One region of the Parabacteroides sp. AM17-47 genome, then DNA from elsewhere that is predicted to be linked to it. Evidence: riboswitches for the same ligand, from Rfam matches in the RefSeq annotation. Region 1 holds a riboswitch; each other region holds the start of a gene.
The links. A riboswitch is a leader RNA that binds a small molecule or an ion and turns the genes downstream of it on or off. The one in region 1 is predicted to bind cobalamin.

Region 2: linked by a shared signal. The riboswitch ahead of DW205_RS04315 (porin family protein) and the one ahead of accC (acetyl-CoA carboxylase biotin carboxylase subunit) in region 1 are both predicted to bind cobalamin.
Region 3: linked by a shared signal. The riboswitch ahead of DW205_RS14665 (sirohydrochlorin cobaltochelatase) and the one ahead of accC (acetyl-CoA carboxylase biotin carboxylase subunit) in region 1 are both predicted to bind cobalamin.

What each region holds. Positions count from the first base shown of each region.
Region 1 is NZ_QTLI01000005.1:42,318-44,594, reverse strand. It holds gene DW205_RS04925 (sugar O-acetyltransferase) at 1-572, opposite strand, end outside; cobalamin riboswitch at 1,062-1,263, shown strand; gene accC (acetyl-CoA carboxylase biotin carboxylase subunit) at 1,349-2,277, shown strand, end outside.
Region 2 is NZ_QTLI01000004.1:142,343-144,619, reverse strand. It holds gene priA (primosomal protein N') at 1-291, opposite strand, end outside; gene DW205_RS04315 (porin family protein) at 379-987, opposite strand; cobalamin riboswitch at 1,279-1,482, opposite strand; gene coaW (type II pantothenate kinase) at 1,502-2,277, opposite strand, start outside.
Region 3 is NZ_QTLI01000017.1:78,024-80,300, reverse strand. It holds gene DW205_RS14665 (sirohydrochlorin cobaltochelatase) at 141-1,058, opposite strand; cobalamin riboswitch at 1,186-1,383, opposite strand; gene aspT (aspartate-alanine antiporter) at 1,470-2,277, shown strand, end outside.

The sequences.
Region 1 (2,277 bases):
TTAATTACACGGCAAGGATTGCCGACAGCTATGGAATTGGCAGGAATATCTTTCACGACAACACTGCCTGCTCCGATGACAGAGTTTTTACCGATGGTCACACCCGGAAGGATTGTAGAGCCGCCTCCTATCCATACACCATCTTCTATAAGGACAGGTCGGGCAATTGTGTCGCAGATGGACGCTCCGGGATGTGTCCTTTCCGGCATCCTTTCCGCAAGGTGAACGGAATGAGTTGCGGTATATATTTTCACATCGGGGGCTATCATCACGTTGTTACCGATAATGATATTGTTATTATCGAGGAACGTACAGTTCATGTTCACGATCACCTTGTTCCCGAAATAGATGTTTTTCCCATACTCGCATCGGAAGTCTATGTCGATGTAAACATCCTTGCCGATACTTCCGAACATCTGCCGATAGATGCGCTGCTTTGCCTCATTGTCGGCATAATCCGTTTCTCTGAGTTGGTGTAGTAGCCTTTTGTTACGGACAGTCATTTCCGTTATTTCGGGCGATGAGCCGTCGAAAGGCTCCTCATCCATACATTTTTGATATTCAGTTTTCATGTGTTCAATTCATCTCATTGTAGAGTCTTATTCTTTATTTGAGCCAATTATTACGACAAGGTAACGCAAGCAAGAATAGGCAGCTTCAAATTGATATGCCTTCAAGCATACGTAAAGTTACACAAAATAGCTGAGAACACGAACAAACGAAATGTATAAAAACTGTACTTGCCTGTTGACTCTACAAAAAGTAAGGCTTTTTCATTTAACATCTCATTTAAGTGGAGCTTCTTGTAAATTTTAGCATGCGCTATTGTTTTCGGTGGAAGGATTCAGGAAAACACGTACGACCTTTCCAGAAAACACGTACGACTTTTTTCAAAAACATGTATGTGTTTTCGCAGAAAGATTATCCTGTTTTTTTAATGTTGATTTTTAATGCTTTATGCATAAGCTTCTCTTGTGAGCTTATTGTACGGAATTTTACTTGGGATCCGTGTATTCCGTATATTCCGGCCTGGCTGAAGTGGATAGTTAAATAAAAAATACTATCTTTGCCCCCGAATCGGTTCCGCATATACCATTCGGGTATGTGGATTAAAAGGGAATCGGGTGTGAATCCCGGACAGTCCCGCTGCTGTGAAGCTCCGAAGAACATCTTGAAACAACACTATCGCCACTGGTTCTAGCGACCGGGAAGGCTTCAAGATGGGAGTCAGTCAGAAGACCTGCCATTCATTAAAGGCTGTTTTTGCTCGAGGGATTAGGAAAGCAGTACGAAAAGAATAAGAATCAATAGTTAATGATTTATGGAGAATTTATGTCCTCGTGGCGACATGATCCGTAAAGTGCTTGTTGCGAATCGAGGTGAGATCGCTATCCGTGTGATGCGCTCATGTAAGGAGATGGGGATTCGCACTGTTGCCGTATATTCGGAGACCGATCGTACCGCTCGGCATGTAATGTATGCGGATGAGGCAGCCTTGATAGGCCCGGCGGCTTCCAAGGAAAGTTATTTGAATATAGACAATCTGATCGCTGCGGCGAAACGGCACCATGCCGATGCGATACATCCCGGTTATGGTTTCTTGTCGGAGAACGCGGACTTCGCACGCCGTTGTAAGCAAGAAGGATTGATATTTATCGGCCCGTCAGCGGAGACGATGGAAGCGATGGGAGATAAGATCGCCGCACGCAAACGCATGATCGCCGCAGAGGTTCCTGTGGTTCCCGGTACGGAGCAACCGTTGCAAAGTGCGGAAGAAGCGCTTCGGGTTTGCGAAGAAATTGGTTTCCCTGTTATGCTGAAAGCTTCTATGGGAGGTGGAGGAAAAGGGATGCGCCTGATACATGAGAAGGGCGAGGTTGTCGAGGCTTATCATACGGCTCGTTCAGAATCGTTGTCCTCATTTGGTGATGATACGGTATATATAGAGAAATTCGTAGAGGAGCCGCATCATATAGAATTCCAGATATTGGGAGATAACCATGGTAATGTCATTCATCTATTTGACCGGGAATGTTCGGTTCAACGTCGTAACCAGAAAATAGTAGAGGAAAGCCCGTCTCCATTCCTAACAGCGGACTTACGTAAAGAAATGGGGGAAAAGGCTGTGGCTGCGGCTAAAGCGGTTCATTATTCCGGAGCGGGAACGATAGAGTTCCTTGTAGATAAGGACCGCCATTTTTATTTTTTGGAAATGAATACCCGGCTACAAGTAGAGCATCCTATCACGGAAGAAGTGGTAGGGGTGGATTTGGTAAA
Region 2 (2,277 bases), on a different contig from region 1:
CACGTCGCCCAGCTTACATATATAATAAGAAGATATCCATTTCCAGAAACGGAGTTGCGGACGGCGGAGCACCGGCGTGGCATCCAGCAAAGCGTAGATCTCCTTCGTCTCAAAATCGGATACCGGTTCCCGGTCGTGTACCTCCATGACGATAGCCGTATAATATCGTTTCTTCCCGAAATGCACGATCACCCGGCAACCGGGAGTCACGGCTCTCTCCAGATCTTCGGGTATCCGATAGGTATAGCTATTCTCCAAAGGAAGGGGAAGTATGACGTCCGCATATTTCATTCAAACAGGTGTTTCATTACGAGCCCAAAAATAACAAAAAAGGCCGGACTTCTAAAGCCCAGCCTCTCTCATTTTATTTTCACCTATTTAGAACAAGATCGCTGCCGTGATAGACCATCCACGGTTCTTTCCGGCACCGTCGGAGAGGTTCACCTTCTCAATGCTATAGTTATCAGTCAGTCCCAGACCATAATTGAAACCCACCTGCAAGTGACTGATCAGTTCCACGCCGGCACCGAAGTTAAGACCTGCGCTGAAATTCTTCGCCTTCACCTGATCCGCTACGGAACCCGGGATATCCCAAAATTTATCACCGCCTACACGGAAACCGATATACGGACCGGCTGCCAAATACGCCTTGACGATCGGTAAACCGAATTTCCATTTCAAGTTGACCGGAACATCGATATAATCCGTCTTCATCGAAGTCTTAACCCCGCCAGCCGAGGTCGTTTCCAAACCCTTTTGCGAATACAACACTGCCGCATCGATCCCGACACCCACCAACGGTAAGGTCGTCTCGATCATCGGACCCACTTGGAAGCCGGTTACGTTATCCGCTTTCAACACGTCCGAGTTGAAATGAACAGACGATATATTCACACCTCCCTTGATACCGAATTTAAGCTGAGCGTTCGCCGGAAGCGCCATCAACGCTAGCAAGGCAACCATAACAAGTCCCACAATTTTCTTCATATTCATACTTCTTTTGTTAATTACTCGTTGCAAATAAACGCACTTTTCTAATAATAAACAAATATTCTCTATAGAGTGTTCACGGAATACCCCAGTCCTTTAAACGCAAAGAAAGCATGCATCTTACACACGGAGCTCATCCCGTCGGTCAGATTCATGCTTCTTTCCCTAATTATTATGGCAAAATAATTATCCGAAACCATGAGACGACTTGATAAGAAAACCTTGGATAAAGAATAGTAAAAACCGGATAAGGTTCTTGCGTTCTCTTCCGGCCTTTCCTCGAAGCCGTCGAAAATATACACGCCTTGCAGGTCTTCTGACTTACTTCCGGTCTTAAGCGCCTTCCCATTCACTTGAATGAACAGTGGCAACAGTATTGCTCAACCCGTTTATGAAGCTTACAGCAGCGGGACTGTCCGGGATTCTCACCCGATTCCCTTTTAATCCCTATCCGGCGATTGCCGAAAGGGAACAAAGCATGTAGCAAAGATACATAAAGTTTTGATGTAGCCTAACACTTTCCACAAAAAATATCCTTATATTCCCGGTTCCTGATATAGCATAAAGCCGCCCCGATAGCCGTGCGATACTCGGCATACTCCGGTATCTTGAAATGGACATCGCACATCTCCTCCAGACGGGGGAAAATATCCGGGCATTGTGGCAAGCGAGTTAGGTTACCGATCAATACGATATTCTTGATATCGCCATTTAACGAGGCGAAAACAGCTCCTTGCCCGATGGTCTGCAAGACCATATGAACGATACCGAGAGCGATATCCTCAACCTTAGCGTTCGCGTCCACTTTTCCGAAAATAGAGGCTGTCACGTCCAGCGGCAGGCCGGGTAACGGATGCGGCGTAATATCCCGGATATGCAAGTCGATATCATTCAAGGAACCGTGCTCGGCCAAAGACGCTATTTGGTGAAAGTCATGCGTTTTCAATAATAGCTTAGACAAGCCGAGGATGGTTCCGCCACCGATACCCAATCCCCCGATATGCTCGATCGTGGAGCCTTGTACCTTGACAAAGGAGGTACCCGTTCCCATGCTGACCACCAATAGACTGTCCAGTCCCGTATTATATTGCGCCCCTAGCCCATTCGCAAGGAACTCATCCGTCTTCGCAGTTGGTAAGCCATATAAAGGTTGATCGATATAAGCACTACCTACACCTGTCAAGATCACTTTCTCTATATTCGAGAGCGAGATGTTATTATCATAAATATATTTACCGAAGGCCCCGAATAAAGAGGTTACCGGATCGGTAGCTTTCACGAACATCG
Region 3 (2,277 bases), on a different contig from region 1:
AGCATTATAACTGTTTATTGTATGCATGTGAAATCCCTTTCGAAAGAAATTCCATTTTCCTTCGAATGAAAATTTAGTTTCTTTCGGAAGGAATTACTTTTTCTTCCGAAAGGAATAAAACATAGATTTGGAGAACTTTTTTAGTCCTTCTCTACCGCATAAGCTTTCTTCTTATCAACGATATCGATCATCTTATGTTTAGCCATGAAACGGGCATGTTCGATGAAGATCTTCTGAATATCCGGATTCTGTCCCAGACCTTCCATAAATACGCTTACCTCGTAGCCTTTCTTTTCCAGTTCCTCTTTCCAATCACCGGCGATATCGTTTTTCGCATGGTCTCCGGCGACAAACATAAATGGCATCAACAAGACTTTCTTCGTTCCATTGGCCTTTACTTGGGCTACCATCGTATCAAAAGTAGGATAGCCCTCGATGGTTCCTACGGAATAATCCTTGAATCCCTTCTCCTTCAACATATAATCCAACATGGCATATTGAGCCGTCGCCGGAGTATAAGTGCCATGGCCTACCAATAAAGTAGCGCCTTCTTTCGCCCCATTTTTTGTGATAGCGACGATTACCGCCTCATAATCCTCCGGTGTATACAATAAAGGATTACCGATACGAATCTCCTTGAAAGAAGATTTCATGGTGGCAACATCCTTACGTAAGGATTCCATCTCGATACCTTCGATTATATTCGTGGATTGGATCAAGACATGTGTATAACCATCAGTCTTTAATTTTTCCAAGGCCTCGATCGGGTTCAGTTTCTCTACGCCACGAGCTTTTAAGCGGCGCATTACAATGCGAGAAGTCCATGCCTCACGCAACTCAACATCTTTGAAAGCTTCTTTCGCTTTTTGATTGATCGCGTCGATTGTCAAGGCACGGGTATCATCATGGGTTGTTCCAAAATGTACCATCAATAAAGCGGCCTTATCGCCCGGTTGTAAAGAGGCGAATAAATCGGATGCTACAAAATTCTCGCCATCGTGCGCACGACAAACTAGGCTGATGACCAGCAGGAAGAAAGATAGTAAGTGTTTCCTCATCATATGAATATATTAATAATTAGATTACATATCAATCCCACGGAGACAACGTATTATTCCGTCTCCAACATCTTTTGGATATAGGTGATATTTCTATCCTCTTAATTGCTCCTGACCCCGGGAGGAATTAATCATTACTTCGCTTGGCAGGTTTCCTGACTGGCTCGGAAAGCAACCTTCCCATCTTTCTTAAGACAGTGGCATAGCAGAACGCTTTCCTTTTCAAGAGCTTCACAGTAGCGGGCACTGTTCCGGATTCTAACCGGATTCCCTTTTATAGAGTTGTCGGTAGACAAACTCTATCACCTAAGCGGTCGCAAATTTATATAAATAATCCCGAAAAGTAACAACATCTTTCAAAGAATCCCTGTTCCAATAGCATCTTTTTTGTTTAACATCAAATAAATAGATATGGAATGGATAACTAATTTACTTCAACATTATCCGGAGCTAGCTATTTTCATAACCTTAGCTCTCGGTTTCTGGATTGGCAAGTTTAAGATAAAGAAGTTCACGCTGGGAACGGTTACCAGCGTATTATTGGTCGGTGTATTGATCGGGCAATTAAAAATCGATATAAGCGGACCGTTAAAGTCCGTCTTTTTCTTGATGTTCCTCTTCGCTGTAGGATATAGCGTTGGGCCACAGTTCTTCCGGGGATTGAAAAAGGAAGGTCTTCCTCAAATGCTTTTCGCCGCCGTCATGTGTATATTTTGTTTGATCGTTCCTTTTTTGTTAGCGAAACTTATGGGATATAACGCAGGCGAGGCCGCAGGATTATTGGCGGGCTCCCAGACGATGTCGGCAGTATTAGGAGTTGCCGAAGATACGATCGGACAGATGAATATTAGCGATACGGATAAAAGCGCTATGGTAAATGTAATGCCCGTGGCCTATGCGGTAACTTATATTTTCGGTACGGCAGGATCCGCATGGTTAGTGAGTGATATCGGGCCACGTCTTTTAGGAGGACTCGACTACGTGAAAAAAGCGTGTAAAGAGCTAGAGGCTAAAATGGGAAATAACGACGAGAGCGAGCAACCGGGCTTTATGCCTGCCGCCCGTCCGGTAACTTTCCGGGCCTATAAGATTAGTAATGAATGGTTCAAGGATGGCAAAAGCGTAAAGCAGTTGGAGGTGTATTTAGACCAATTGGGACGGCATTTGTTCGTGGAGCGTGTCCGTATTAATAATGTAGTAACCAATGTTAAACCGGATT